2 regions of the Pseudomonas sp. Pdm06 genome follow, and region 1 is predicted to be linked to the other one. Evidence: predicted binding sites of a transcription regulator. Region 1 holds the regulator's gene; the other holds the start of a gene.
The links. Region 1 encodes FliA, which starts transcription of late flagellar genes. Its sites were predicted from a motif close to CTAAAGTTTNNNNNNNNNNNGCCGNTAA; they were not measured.
Positions count from the first base shown of each region.

Region 2: IB266_RS03630 (methyl-accepting chemotaxis protein) is a predicted target of FliA. The motif match lies at 2,103-2,130, and genes of this name have one in related genera.

Region 1 covers NZ_JACVAH010000001.1:79,904-87,632, forward strand. The annotation lists gene flhA (flagellar biosynthesis protein FlhA) at 1-708, shown strand, start outside; gene flhF (flagellar biosynthesis protein FlhF) at 720-2,069, shown strand; gene fleN (flagellar synthesis regulator FleN) at 2,185-3,015, shown strand; gene fliA (RNA polymerase sigma factor FliA) at 3,012-3,755, shown strand; gene IB266_RS00345 (chemotaxis response regulator CheY) at 3,922-4,293, shown strand; gene IB266_RS00350 (protein phosphatase CheZ) at 4,312-5,097, shown strand; gene IB266_RS00355 (chemotaxis protein CheA) at 5,128-7,374, shown strand; gene IB266_RS00360 (protein-glutamate methylesterase/protein-glutamine glutaminase) at 7,423-7,729, shown strand, end outside.
Region 2 covers NZ_JACVAH010000002.1:88,681-96,409, reverse strand. The annotation lists gene IB266_RS03645 (acylase) at 1-1,075, opposite strand, end outside; gene IB266_RS03640 (hypothetical protein) at 1,372-1,752, shown strand; gene IB266_RS03635 (hypothetical protein) at 1,762-1,950, opposite strand; gene IB266_RS03630 (methyl-accepting chemotaxis protein) at 2,189-4,183, shown strand; gene IB266_RS03625 (DUF411 domain-containing protein) at 4,455-4,901, shown strand; gene IB266_RS03620 (YqaA family protein) at 4,901-5,335, shown strand; gene IB266_RS03615 (alpha/beta fold hydrolase) at 5,421-6,452, shown strand; gene IB266_RS03610 (D-2-hydroxyacid dehydrogenase family protein) at 6,464-7,426, shown strand.

The DNA of each region.
Region 1 (7,729 bases):
ATCGAAATCAGTCAGCGGGCCCAGGCCCAGTCCCTCGGTTATACCGTGGTGGACGCCAGTACCGTGGTGGCGACCCACTTGAACCAGATCCTGTACAAGCACTCCAGCGAGCTGATCGGCCACGAAGAAGTCCAGCAACTCCTGCAAGTACTGGCCAAAGGCTCGCCGAAGCTGGCTGAAGAGCTGGTGCCGGGCGTGGTTTCGTTGTCGCAGTTGCTCAAGGTGCTGCAGGCGCTGCTGGCCGAACAAGTGCCTGTGCGCGACATACGCAGTATCGCCGAGGCCATCGCCAACAACGCCTCCAAGAGTCAAGATACCGCCGCCTTGGTGGCTGCGGTTCGGGTCGGCGTGTCCCGCGCAATCGTCCAAAGCATTGTAGGCACTGAGTCTGAGCTGCCTGTGATCACCTTGGAGCCAAGGTTGGAACAGATATTGCTCAATAGTCTGCAGAAGGCAGGACAAGGCTCGGAAGAGGGTGTTCTGCTGGAGCCAAGCATGGCCGAGAAGCTGCAGCGTTCGCTGATCGAAGCAGCCCAGCGGCAGGAGATGCAAGGCCAACCGGTGATCCTGCTGGTGGCCGGTCCGATTCGCGCGATGCTCTCGCGATTCGGTCGCCTCGCGGTCCCGGGGCTGCATGTGCTGGCGTACCAGGAAATACCGGACAACAAGCAAGTGACCATCGTTGCGACAGTAGGGCCCAACGGCTGAGGTAGTGGTTTATGCAAGTGAAGCGTTTTTTCGCCGCCGACATGCGTCAGGCCATGAAACTGGTTCGTGACGAGCTGGGCGCTGAAGCAGCCATCATTGGCAACCGTCGTATCGCCGGCGGTGTCGAGCTGACGGCGGCCCTGGATTACAAACTGTCTGCGCTGGCCCCGCGGGTTCCGAACATGGAACTCGAAGACGAGCTGCGCAAGACCCAGTCGCGCATCGCCAGCGCCCAGGCCGAACTGAGCCTGCGCAGCAGCGAAGGCGAGGGTGCCGCGGGCACCAATCGTCAATTGTTCGCCGGTCAGCCGCTGACCGCCGGCCTGCCGTTGACTGCTGCCGAGCCGCTGATCGAGCAGGCCCAGGCCGAACCGCGTCGTCCGGAGCCGGCACCCGCCGCGCCTGCCCGCGGTCTCGACCCGCGCGCCCTGGACTCGATGCGCTTCGAGCTCAACAGCCTGCGCGAGCTGATGGAAGTCCAACTCGGCTCCCTGGCCTGGAACCAACTGCAAGGCAGCCGTCCGGCCCAGGCCAACCTGTGGCGTCGCCTGCAACGCATCGGCTTGTCCGGCCCGTTATCCCGGGACCTGCTGGCGCTGATCAATGGTATCGAAGAGCCTCGCCAGGCCTGGCGCATGTTGCTGGCGCACCTGGCGCGGATGATCGCCACGCCGGAAGTCGAGCCGCTAGAGGAGGGCGGGGTGATTGCCATGGTCGGTCCTGCCGGCATGGGCAAGACCACCACCCTGGCCAAGCTCGCCGCCCGCTACGTACTCAAATACGGCGCCCAGAGCATCGCCCTGGTGAGCATGGACAGTTTCCGCATCGGTGCCCAGGAACAACTCAAGACCTTGGGCCGGATCCTCAATGTGTCGGTGACCCATGTGGATCCGGGCCAATCCCTGGCCCAGGCGCTGGAGCCGCTGCTGCGCAAGCGCGTCGTGCTGATCGATACCGCCGGCCTGCAAGCCAGCGATCCGGCCCTGCGCATGCAGCTCGAAAGCCTGGCCGGACGCGGTATCAAGTCAAAAAATTATCTCGTGTTGGCAACCACCAGCCAGAAACAGGTTCTAACCGCCGCATACCACAGCTACAAACGCTGCGGACTGGCTGGCTGCATCCTGACTAAGCTGGACGAAACGGCAAGCCTGGGCGAGGTGTTGAGCCTGGCGATCGGTCATGAACTGCCGGTGGCCTACCTGACCGATGGGCCGCGGATCCCGGATGATTTGCATCTGCCGCGCCGTCATCAACTGGTCAGCCGTGCCGTGAGTGTGCAAATGCAGGAAGAACCCAGCGAAGAAGCCATGGCTGACATGTTCGCTGACATCTACCACAGCCCGACCAAGCAGGTCGGCTGAGGTAATCATGAATATTTTTTGTACCTACATCGATGGTCTGCCATGCATTGTTCCTTATGCGAACGCGCAGCCAGTAATGTGGCCTCCGTCTAAGAAGACAAGGTAAAGAACGAACATGGGCAGCATGCATCCCGTACAGGTGATCGCGGTGACCGGCGGCAAAGGTGGCGTCGGGAAGACTAACGTGTCAGTGAACTTGTCCCTGGCTCTGGCAGAGCTTGGCCGACGGGTCATGCTGCTGGACGCCGACCTGGGCCTGGCGAACGTCGACGTGCTGCTGGGACTTACCCCCAAACGCACCCTGGCGGACGTGATCGAGGGCCGTTGCGAACTGCGCGACGTGCTGTTGCAGGGACCTGGCGGGATTCGCATCGTGCCGGCTGCCTCCGGCACCCAGAGCATGGTTCACCTGACCCCGGCCCAGCACGCGGGCCTGATCCAGGCCTTCAGCGACATCGGCGACAACCTCGATGTGCTGGTGATCGACACCGCGGCCGGCATCGGCGACTCGGTCGTCAGTTTCGTCCGCGCCGCCCAGGAAGTGCTGCTGGTGGTCTGCGACGAACCGACGTCCATCACCGACGCCTACGCCCTGATCAAACTGCTGAACCGCGACTATGGCATGAACCGCTTCCGCGTCCTGGCCAATATGGCCCAGAGCCCGCAGGAAGGGCGCAACCTGTTCGCCAAGTTGACCAAGGTCACCGATCGCTTCCTGGACGTCGCCCTACAATACGTCGGCGCCGTGCCGTACGACGAAAGCGTACGCAAGGCCGTCCAGAAGCAACGCGCCGTTTATGAAGCTTTTCCACGTTCCAAATGCGCGCTGGCGTTCAAGGCGATCGCCCAGAAGGTCGATACCTGGCCACTGCCGGCCAACCCCCGCGGGCATCTGGAATTTTTCGTCGAGCGTCTTGTGCAACAAACAGCAGGGCCCGTGCTATGACAGCCAGCGGTTACAACCATCTCTACAAAAAATCGGCACGGGACGCCCAGTACGAATTGATCGAGCGTTATGCGCCACTGGTCAAGCGTATTGCCTACCACTTGCTGGCGCGGTTGCCGGCCAGTGTCCAGGTCGAGGACTTGATCCAGGCCGGCATGATCGGCCTGCTTGAAGTGTCGAACAAATACGACGCCAGCAAAGGTGCCAGTTTCGAGACCTATGCCGGTATCCGCATTCGCGGGGCGATGCTCGATGAGGTCCGCAAGGGCGATTGGGCGCCGCGTTCGGTGCACCGCAATACCCGCATGGTCAGTGACGCGATTCGGGCAATTGAAGCTAAAACCGGGCGTGACGCTAAAGATCACGAAGTTGCGGCCGAACTCCAGTTGAGTCTCGACGATTATTACGGGATTTTGAACGATACCTTGGGCAGCCGCCTGTTCAGTTTCGACGACCTGTTGCAGGACGGCGAACACGAAGGGCTGCACGAGGATAACGCGAGTGCTCACATGGAGCCGTCGCGTGACCTGGAAGATGAACGTTTCCAGAGTGCGCTGGCGGATGCGATTGCCAATTTGCCGGAGCGTGAGCGGCTGGTCTTGGCGCTGTACTACGACGAAGAGCTGAACCTCAAGGAAATCGGTGAGGTCCTGGGGGTCAGCGAATCGCGGGTCAGCCAGTTACACAGCCAGTGCGCGGCCCGTTTGCGGGGGCGTTTGGGGGAGTGGCGAGCGCGTTGACAGGCAGTGTGGGGACACTGCGACGAGGCTGGCCTGGCAGGTGCTGTGCCAGTCTCCATCCGTTGTGCTCCAGACCGTTGTCGAGTGTTGTGCCGGATTGATTGAAATGGCGCGTCCAGGTGCTGGGCGCGTTTAAGACTGCTTGGAGGTCGAATTGGACAAGAACATGAAAATCCTCATCGTTGATGACTTCTCAACGATGCGGCGGATCATTAAAAACCTGTTGCGTGACCTTGGGTTCACCAACACGGCCGAAGCAGATGACGGGACCACTGCGCTCCCGATGTTGCACAGTGGCAACTTCGATTTTCTGGTCACCGACTGGAACATGCCAGGCATGACCGGTATCGACCTGCTGCGCCAGGTGCGTGCCGACGAAAAACTCAAGCATCTCCCGGTGTTGATGGTCACTGCCGAAGCCAAGCGCGAGCAGATCATCGAAGCGGCCCAGGCCGGTGTGAACGGCTATGTGGTCAAACCCTTCACGGCCCAGGCGTTGAAAGAGAAGATCGAAAAAATCTTCGAACGCATCGGTTAACGGCGCCACGGGGGAGCTATGGACAACGAATCTTCAATGGGCGATTTCGAATCGACCCTGAAAAAACATGCCCGCGAACTGGTCGACAGCCTTGAGAAAGGTCGCTTTGGCGATGCGGTTCAAATGATCCATGAGCTCAACCAGACCCGTGACCGCGGTCTGTATCAGGAAGTGGGCAAGCTCACGCGTGAACTGCACAGTGCGATTGTCAATTTCCAGATCGACCCGCATATGCCGCAGGCCGAGGAAGTCTCACAGATCACCGACGCCACCGAGCGCCTGGGGTATGTGGTCAAGCTGACCGAAGCCGCGGCCAACCGCACCATGGACCTGGTGGAAAGCGCAACGCCGCTGGTCAATGGCCTGAGCGAAGAGGCCCAGGCCTTGAGCACCGACTGGGGCCGGTTCATGCGTCGCGAAGTCGGTGCTGAAGAGTTTCGGGAGCTGGCCCGTCGGGTCGACGGTTTCCTGACGCGCAGCAGCACCGAGAACCGCGCCGTGGCAAGCAACCTCAACGACATTCTGCTGGCCCAGGACTATCAAGACCTGACCGGCCAGGTGATCAAGCGTGTGACCCAGTTGGTCACCGAAGTGGAAAGCAACCTGCTCAAACTGGTGTTGATGGCTAGCCAGGTCGACCGCTTTGCAGGCATCGAACACGACCGTGAAGCGATGCTTGCTGAAAAAGATCCACAAAAACATCTCTCTCAGGGTGAAGGTCCGCAAATTCATGCCGATAAAAGAGAAGACGTTATGTCCGGTCAGGACGATGTGGACGATTTGCTGTCCAGCCTTGGATTCTGAGTTTTAGCCCTGTTTTAGGAGCAGCCATTAATGAGCTTCGGCGCCGATGAAGAGATCCTTCAGGATTTCCTGGTTGAGGCCGGCGAGATTCTAGAGCAACTGTCCGAACAGCTGGTCGAGCTGGAAAGCCGACCTGATGATGCGGATCTGCTCAATGCAATTTTTCGCGGTTTCCACACTGTAAAAGGAGGCGCCGGCTTCCTCCAGCTCAACGAGCTGGTGGAGTGCTGTCACATTGCCGAGAACGTGTTCGACATCCTGCGCAAGGGTGAGCGTCGCGTTGACTCGGAATTGATGGACGTGGTGCTCGAAGCGCTGGATGCGGTCAACAGCATGTTCAGCGAAGTGCGCGAGCGCTCGCCGATCACCCCTGCCACCCCTGAGTTGCTCGCCGCGCTGGCACGCCTGGCCGAGCCGCAATCGGCTGACGAAGCGGCGCCGGTTGTCGAAGCGGTGGTTGAAGAACCGGTCGCTGAAGAATCGGGCGACATCACCGATAACGAATTCGAACAACTGCTGGACTCCCTGAATACCGTCAAGGCCCAGGCCGAGGCGCCGGCCGCTCAGGCCGCACCTGCTGCGCAAGCCGCCGGGGCTGGCAGCGATGAAATCACCGATGCCGAGTTCGAGTCGCTGCTCGACCAGCTTCACGGCAAGGGCCAGTTCGCGCCGGATGCGGTCGTCCCGCCGACGGCACCGGCCGCACCGAAAGCGGCGGGCGACAGCTCCGACATTACCGACGACGAATTCGAAGCGTTGCTCGACCAGTTGCATGGCAAGGGCACCTTTGCCGTTGACGCACTGGATTCGGCCATCGCTTCGGCGCCGACCCCGGCCAAGCCTGCCGCCGCTGCCGCTGGCAGCGATCTGATCAGCGACCACGAATTCGAATCGCTGCTCGATGAGCTGCATGGCAAGGGCAAGTTCAGCGAAGTCGGTACGGCGTCTGCCGCGCCTGCCGCCACCGCGGCGGCACCGGCGGCCAAGGCTGCGCCCAAACCCGCTGCCAAGGCACCGGAACCCAAGGCCGAGCCCGCCAAACCTGCCGCCGCCGCGGCGCCAGCCCGGGCTCCGGCGGCTGCGCCAGCGGAAAAACCGGCCAGCGAAGCCGAGACCACCGTTCGGGTCGACACCGCACGCCTGGACGAGATCATGAACATGGTCGGCGAACTGGTGTTGGTGCGTAACCGTCTGGTGCGCCTGGGCCTCAACAGCCAGGACGAAGCCATGTCCAAGGCCGTGTCGAACCTCGACGTGGTCACGGCCGACTTGCAGACCGCGGTCATGAAGACCCGGATGCAGCCGATCAAGAAAGTCTTCGGGCGCTTCCCGCGCCTGGTTCGCGACCTGGCTCGCCAGCTCAAGAAAGAAATCAACCTGGAACTGGTGGGTGAAGAGACCGACCTCGACAAGAACCTTGTCGAGGCCCTGGCCGACCCGTTGGTCCACTTGGTGCGCAACGCGGTCGACCACGGCATCGAGTCGCCGGAAGAACGCGAAGCCTCGGGCAAGGTCCGCAGCGGCAAGGTGATCCTGGCCGCCGAGCAGGAAGGTGACCACATCCTGCTGTCGATCTCCGACGACGGCAAAGGCATGGACCCGAACGTGCTGCGTTCCATCGCGGTGAAACGCGGTGTAATGGACAAGGATGCCGCCGACCGCCTGAGCGACACCGAGTGCTACAACCTGATCTTCGCCCCGGGTTTCTCGACCAAGACCGAGATTTCCGACGTGTCGGGCCGTGGCGTGGGCATGGACGTGGTGAAAACCAAGATTTCCCAGCTCAACGGTTCGATCAACATCTACTCGACCAAGGGCCAGGGCTCGAAGATCGTCATCAAGGTCCCGTTGACCTTGGCGATCATGCCGACCTTGATGGTGATGCTGGGCAACCAGGCCTTCGCCTTCCCGCTGGTCAACGTCAACGAGATCTTCCACCTCGACCTGTCGCGCACCAACGTGGTGGACGGCCAGGAAGTGGTGATCGTACGGGACAAGGCATTGCCGCTGTTCTACCTCAAGCGCTGGCTGGTCAGCTCCGCGGCTCATGTGGAGCAGGGCGAGGGCCATGTGGTGATCCTTTCGGTGGGCACCCAGCGGATCGGCTTCGTCGTCGACCAGTTGGTGGGCCAGGAAGAAGTGGTCATCAAGCCGTTGGGCAAGATGCTCCAGGGCACCCCGGGCATGTCCGGCGCCACCATCACCGGCGACGGCCGCATCGCGTTGATTCTCGATGTGCCAAGCATGCTCAAGCGTTACGCCGCCCGGCGTATTTGATTCTGGAGGGGGGCGGCCCAGGGCCGCGCCTCATCTAACGGAGTGTTTATGGTAGTTAAAGTCCTGGTGGTGGACGATTCGGGTTTTTTCCGTCGCCGCGTCTCGGAAATTCTTTCGGCGGACACGAGTATTCAGGTCGTCGGTACCGCGACTAATGGCAAAGAGGCGATCGATCAGGCCCTGGCACTCAAGCCGGACGTGATTACCATGGACTACGAGATGCCGATGATGGATGGCATCACGGCCGTGCGGCATATCATGCAGCGCTGCCCGACCCCGGTCTTGATGTTCTCGTCCCTGACTCACGAAGGCGCCCGGGTAACCCTCGATGCGCTGGACGCCGGGGCGGTGGATT
Region 2 (7,729 bases), on a different contig from region 1:
CCAGCCGGCCGGGCCATTGCACGATCGGGCCGAACTGCGAGCCATAGACCACGCGGGAAACCGTCTGCACCTGGCCGTCGGGTTGCTTGATGTCCACCGCGACCGTCTGCTGGCTCATCGGCACGGATTTGCCATCGAGCAGGTAGCGGGTCGGATCTTTCGGGTCGAGCTGCAGCCGGTACAGGGTGAAATGCTTGGAACTGTCGACGGTGTGGGTCCAGGCCAGGTGCTGGCTGAAACCGATGTTGATCATCGGCAGGCCTGGCAGCGCCGCGCCCATGACGTCCAGCTTGCCGGGAATGGTCAGGTGCATCTGGTAGAAACGCATGCCGCCCACCCACGGAAAATGCGGGTTCGCCAGCAGCATCCCACGACCGTTGAACGAACGCTCACTGCCGATGGCCAGGGCATTGCTGCCGCGTTCCAGGGCAAAACGCTGCTGCCGGGTCGCGGCGGCGGCGAAACCGGCGACCGGGGCGTGCGCGCGTGCCGTCGCCTGGGGCGGTTGTGCGCCAGCCAGGGCTTCGGCGAACTGGCCGACGCCGCCTTCCACCAACAACCGACGGGTCAATTTGACCAGGTCCAGCGCAGTGATCGGCCGCACCCAATCGCTGGCGCATTGCTCGGGCAAGCCCTTGGCCTTGCGCTCGGCCAACGCGCGGTTGTAACCCGCCGCATAACCTTCGACCAGTTGTTGCACTTGAGGCGTCTGGGCCTGCCAGAAACCGGAGACCGCTTGCGGCGTGTTGAGCCAGCTGAAAAACAGATCGCTGACGCGGTTCTGCCGCTGCTCGACCGTGACCTGCTCGGGCCCGAAATAACGCGAGCGCTGGGCATTGACCGTGACGATCTCATTGGCCAGCAGGCACAGATTGTCCTGGGCGTAGGCATACCCGATGCCATAACCCAGACCACGCTCGTCCTGAGCCCGGATATGTGGCACGCCAAAACGGGTGCGACGGATCTCGGCACTGGCCTGTTGCCCATCGTCCTGTGCACTGACCACGGGGCTGAGCCCGAGGGCGATCCCTAGAAAAGCACCTGCAAGGCCAACCCTCGATAACTGCCCGGACATTCTCACGTTCACTCCTGATGAAAACTGCAGAAACCAGGACGGCTACCGGTGCGCCAGTAGACAAGCACTCGGCCCGCCTGGGAAATCACACGCCGTGTGCTGAACCGGAATGTGCCTACCTTGAAAACGAACCGGATGAAAAAAAATTAATGGCCGGACGCCGTTTGAATACGGGGGTTTGACGAAGCAGGGGCAATTTTTTCACATCACCGCCCTCATGATTGCGCATCCTCGTTCGTCCTATAACAGGAGAGTATTCGTGACCTTTTCTGATCTGGCTGGTAAGGAGTTTCTGCATGCGTAACGCGCAACTGCCCATGGAGGGCAAGCCAAGGCCGACCGGCGTCTCGCTGAGCGCCACCCACCGTGAATTCGAGAGGCCGCCAGAGCGCGGCGGCAATGACCACATCAGGCGCCTGCTCAAGAGCTTCGGGCTCAGGACCAGCCTGATTCGCCTCAAAGTCATCGACGCGTTGCTCAAGGCCGCCCACGAAAACCGCTGCCTGGGCGTGCGTGGTGTGCACAGCCAGTTATTGGGGCTGGACATTCCGTTGTCCTTTCTCAGCGTGCGCGAGGTGCTGAAGCGCCTGTGCAGCGAGGGCGTCGTGACCCTCAACCCCGATAAAAGCTACCGCCTGCACCCCAGCGCGATGGCCGTGCTCGAGGCCGAGGAATGAAGGCGGCGTTCAGGGCTTGACCTTGCGCCGCATCACGCCATTGATCACCACCACGATGACCGCCACGGCAATGGCGATGTATTGAAACAGCTGCTCGCTGATCATGCCCTTGCCCTGCATCCAGGACAGCCCGAGCATGATTGCCAGGACGACGAGGACGATCAGAATCGAGTATTTCAAACGTTGCGAATGAGTCATTGCCAATTTCCTGAATGTATCCGTTCTGTATCCGAAGGCTTGCCGATCCATACCTCATCTACCGGAATGACGACTCACCGACGGGGCCCTATGGTACAGCCGAAGGCGCGTCTTCGTGCAATCCGCTCGTTTTATCCCTTGGCTACCGACACCTAAAGCTGCGTCCCCCCAGGCCGATATATACGGAACTGCCCATTCGCCAGTTCCAGAAAATCGCCTTCGTGCAAGGATTCCTCGTATGCCCTCACTCCGAACGATCCAGGCTCGCTATACCCTGTTTCTGGTTATTTTCATGCTGGTGTTGTCCCTCCTGACCGTGGTGGGCATCAGTTACCTGGTCGCGCCCAAGCTGCGCCAGACGGAAGAGCAAGTGGCACTTAACCGCATCGCCGAGGTTGCCGAGCAGATCCAGGGCGAACTGAACAAGGTGCAGGCGCAGCAACGCAGCATTACCCAGACCATCCCGCTGCTCGACAGCGATGCCATCGACAAAGTGTTGCCGGGGCTGGTGGACCAGTACGGCGAGCTGAAAGTCTTCGGCGGCGGGATCTGGCCCTTGCCCAACCAGCGGGCCGAGGGACGCAGCAAATTCAGCACATTCTGGCACCGCGACGCGTCCGGCAAACTGGTGGTCAATACCTTCTGGAACAGTGACGCCGCGCCCAACTATTACGAACAACCCTGGCACAAGGGCGGCATGGCCACCCCACCGGGCAAATGCGCCTGGGCCGCGGCCTATAAAGACGACGCCAGCGCCGAACCACGCACCAACTGCGCCATGGCCATCCAGAAAAACGGCGTGCCTTACGGCGTTTCCACCATCGACGTGACCCTGGGCTTCTTCAATGAGCTGGTGGCACGCAAGGAAGCCGACCTGAGCGCCGAGATGCTGATCGTCGAAGGCGACGGCAAGATCATCAGCAACAGTTCGCGCATCAGTGGGCCGATCGTGCTGAAGAACATCAGCGAACTGGCGGCCACCTCGCCATTCGCCGCCCAGGTCAAGGCGGGCCTGGCCAAACGCGACCAGCCGCTGCAACGTGTGGAGTTCGACAACAAGGGCGAGGCCAGTACCTTCTTTATGCGCCCGATCGAAGGTTCGCCGTGGTTCCTTGCCACCGCATTGCCGACCCGCCTGATCACGGCCCAGCGCGATGATGTACTGAGCACACTGAGCCTGCTGCAGATCCCGATGGTGATCCTGCTGGTCTTGATGCAGCTTTACGCGATCCGCCAGTTGACCCATCGCATGAAGGTTCTCAAAGGCAACATCGACGCCTTGTCCACTGGCGATGCCGACCTGACCCGACGCATCACCATCCGGGCCGAGGATGAACTGGGGGCGATCGGGCACTCGGTCAACCGCTTCATCGCTTACCTGCAAGGCATGATCGGTGAAGTCACCCAGGCCACCGGCGCCATGGCGTCGAGCCTGGGCGATCTGCAGCGGACCTCGGCCCACACCAGCGAAATCCTGATGCGCCACGCCTCGGAAACCGACCAGACCGTGACCGCCATCACCCAAATGAGCTCCACGGCTGAAAGCGTCGCGCAAAACGCGGCCGAGACCGCGGCGTTCACCCAACGCGCCAACGAGCATGCCGATCGCTCCCGCGTGGTGGTCGGTGAGGCCTCCAACAGTGTGGTGGCCTTGATCGATGAAGTGGCCAGCGCCACCCGCAAGGTCGAGAGCATGCAACAGGACGCTCAGCGCATCACCGAGATCCTCGGTGTGATCGGCGCCATCGCCGGGCAGACCAACCTGCTGGCGCTCAACGCCGCCATTGAAGCCGCCCGGGCCGGCGAGCAAGGCCGTGGTTTTGCCGTGGTGGCCGACGAAGTCCGCGCCCTCGCCGCCCGCACCCAGGCCAGCACCTCGGAAATCAACGAAATGCTGACCCGCCTGACCCAAGGCGTGAGTTCGTCGGTCTCGGCCATGGAAAACACCCAGGCCAGTTGCCAGTCGGCCGCCGACGCGACCTCCCGCGTCAACTCGGGCCTGGACGAAATGGCCGGCTCGGTCAGCCAGATCAACAGCCTGAGCACCCAGATCGCCACGGCCGCCGAGCAACAAAGCGCGGTGACCGAGGAGATCAATCGCAGCATGGTGCAAATCCGCCACATGGTGGAGGAACTGGTGGAAAGTGGCCTGGCCAGCGAAACCAACACCCGGCAACTGCTGGAAGCCAACACACGGGTGAATGCGATCATGGGTCGGTTCAAGGTTCGCTAAAACCTCACCCTCCCCCTGTGGGAGTTGAGTTTCTGTGGGAGTTGAGCTTGCTCGCGATGCAGGCGACTCGGGGTCAAATTGCTACCGAGGCGCTGCTATCGCGGGCAAGCCTTGCTCCCACAAGGCCTTTCCCCCACAAAGCCTCGCTCCCACAGGACTGTATTCGCCCTCCCAACCTGACAATTCTGTAATCCCCGCCTCAGCCCCCTGTCAGCTCGTGCTCGCTACTCTGTTATCCTTGCGCCAAACCGTTCGACACGAGACCTCCTTCATGGCCAATCCCCTGCACCTGCTCGCCTTGAGCGCCCTGTTCATGACCACCCTGGCCCAGGCCGCCGAACCGGTCACCATCGATGTGCACCGTGACGCCAATTGCGGCTGCTGCAAAAAGTGGATCTCGCATTTGCAAGAAAACGGCTTCAAGGTCAACGACCATGTCGAAGCCGACATGGGTTCGGTCAAGCAACGCCTGGGCGTGGCGCCAAACCTGCGCTCCTGCCACACCGCCGAAATCAACGGCAAATTCGTCGAGGGCCATGTCCCGGCCGACCAGGTACTGGCGCTGAGCAAGCGCGATGACTTGCTCGGTGTGGCCGCACCGGGCATGCCCATGGGCTCGCCCGGCATGGAAATGGACGGCATGAGCGACGCTTATCAAGTGATCGGCCTGAAAAAAGACGGGACCCAAACCGTAGTGGCGGATTACCCGGCCCACTGATGGGCCAAGCCTATATCGGCTTGTTCTTGGCAGCATTTGGCGCGGCGACCTTGCTGCCGCTGCAATCGGAGGCCTTGTTGGTCGGCCTGTTGCTCAGCGAGCACTATGCTGTCTGGCTGTTGCTGGGGGTCGCCACGCTCGGCAACGTCCTGGGTTCGCTGGTGAACTGGTGGCTGGGCACGCGCCTGGAACACTTCAAGGACCGGCGCTGGTTTCCGGTCAGCCCGACACACCTGGACAAGGCGCGCGTGCATTACCAGCGCTTCGGCCGCTGGTCGCTGCTGCTCAGTTGGTTGCCGATCATCGGCGATCCGTTGACCCTGGTGGCCGGGGTGATGGGTGAGCCATGGCGCCGCTTCCTGCTGATCGTGACCGTTGCCAAAGGCTTGCGCTATGGCGTTCTCGCCCTGGCCACGCTGGGCTGGATGGGTTGAACATTCGGGCCGTTCGGTTGCCTGTGGTTAATGTCGCCATAATCGGATCGCGCCAGGATCGGCGGCGGCCACAAGGAGATTGACCATGTCCCGAACCCCCACGCGCTGGTTGCCCAGCCTCTTGCTCAGCGCCGCCCTGCCCCTGCTCGCCCAGGCCGCCACCCCGCCGGAAGGCCCGGCCTACGGCGCCCAGTTGGAGGGCTTCGAATACCCCTATACCCTCAAACACTTCGCCTTCCAGTCCCAGGGCAAATCGTTGCAGATGGGCTATATGGACGTGCCGGCCCAAGGCAAGGTCAATGGCCGCACCGTGGTGCTGATGCACGGCAAGAATTTCTGCGCCGCCACCTGGGGCGATTCGATCAAGGTGCTGAGCGAAGCCGGCTACCGGGTCATCGCCGCGGACCAGGTCGGTTTCTGCACCTCGAGCAAACCCGAGCATTACCAGTACAGCTTCCAGCAACTGGCGACCAACACCCAGGCCTTGCTCAAGGCCCTCGGTGTACAGAAAGCCATCGTCCTCGGCCATTCCACCGGCGGCATGCTCGCCACCCGGTACGCCTTGCAGTTCCCCGATCAGGTCGAGCGCCTGGCGATGGTCAATCCCATTGGCCTGGAAGACTGGAAAGCCTTGGGCGTGCCCTACCGCACCGTAGACCAATGGTACGCCCGTGAGCTGAAAGTCACCGCCGAGGGCATTCGCAATTACGAGCGCACGACCTATTACGCCGGCCGCTGGAAACCTGAGTTCGACCGTTGGGTGGACATGCTCGCCGGCTTGAACAAGGGCCCGGGCCATACACAAGTGGCGTGGAACTCGGCGCTGATCTACGACATGATCTTCACCCAGCCGGTCTATTACGAGTTCAAGGACCTGACCGTACCTACCCTGTTGTTGATCGGTACCTCCGACACCACCGCCATCGGCAGCGACATCGCGCCGTCTGCGGTAAAGGCCAAACTGGGCCACTACGAGGTATTGGGCAAGCAGACCGCCGGGCTGATTCCCCGCTCGACCCTGGTGGAGTTCCCCAATCTGGGGCATGCCCCGCAGATGGAAGAGCCGGATCGGTTCCACAAGGCCCTGCTGGGCTGGCTGGACAAACCCATTCCCTGACGAGGTGTTCCATGGCGGTGCAAATAGCAGTCATAGACGATTGGCAAGATGTGGCACGCGGTGTGGTGGACTGGTCGGCGCTCGACAGCGTCGGCCAAGTGACTTTTCTCCACGACTATCCCGCCGACCGCGACACCCTCGCCGAACGTTTGCAGCGCTTCGAGGTGATCTGCGTGATGCGCGAACGCACCGTGTTCGACGAAGGCCTGCTGCGCCGCCTGCCCAATCTCAAGCTGCTGCTCACCGGCGGCATGCGCAATGCCGCCCTGGACCTGAAGGCCGCCGCCGAGCTGGGCATCCAGGTGTGTGGCACCGATAGCTACAAGCACGCAGCACCCGAACTGACCTGGGCGCTGATCATGGCCCTGGCCCGCAACCTGGTGCAGGAAGCCAACGCCTTGCGCGCCGGTCTGTGGCAACAAGGCCTGGGGGGTGACCTGCACGGCAAGACGCTGGCGATCCTCGGCCTGGGCAGCATCGGTACACGGGTGGCGCAGTTCGGCCAGGTGTTCGGCATGCGGGTCATCGCCTGGAGCCAGAACCTCAGCGCCGAACGGGCCGCCGAAGTGGGTGTGACCTACGTCAGCAAGCAGGCGTTGTTCGAACAGGCCGACATTCTCTCGGTCCACCTGGTGCTCGGCGAACGCACCCGCGGCCTGGTGGATGCCCAGGCGCTGGGCTGGATGAAACCCGAGGCGCTGCTGGTCAACACCTCCCGCGGGCCGATCGTCGATGAAACCGCCCTGATCGACGCCCTCCAGCACCGGCGCCTGGCCGGTGCCGCCCTGGACGTCTTCGCCCAGGAACCCTTGCCTCTGGCCCATCCATTCCGCACCCTGGAGAACGTGCTGGCCACGCCTCATGTGGGTTATGTCAGCCGACAGAATTACCAGCAGTTCTATTCCCTGATGATCGAAGACCTGCTGGCCTGGGCGGCGGGCCAGCCGATTCGGTTGCTGACGCCGGCGGGCTGAATCCTACCCAAATACTCAGGACAACTTCCTTCTGTGGGAGCGGGCTTGCTCGCGAATGCGGTCTGTCAGTCACACATTTGCCCGACTGATGCATCGCATTCGCGAGCAAGCCCGCTCCCACAAAAAGTGTGTTTTGAGTGCCTACAGTTGACATCGAAACGCCATCAATCAGCCCGCCCTCCAATGGTGCATCGCGCCATTCCATCGCGCACGCCAATGAACCAACGCCCTCCCCCTACACTTTTTTCTTTGCAGGAAACTGCACTTCGTCGGTGCGTATTCCCCTTCGTCGTGTAAGACATT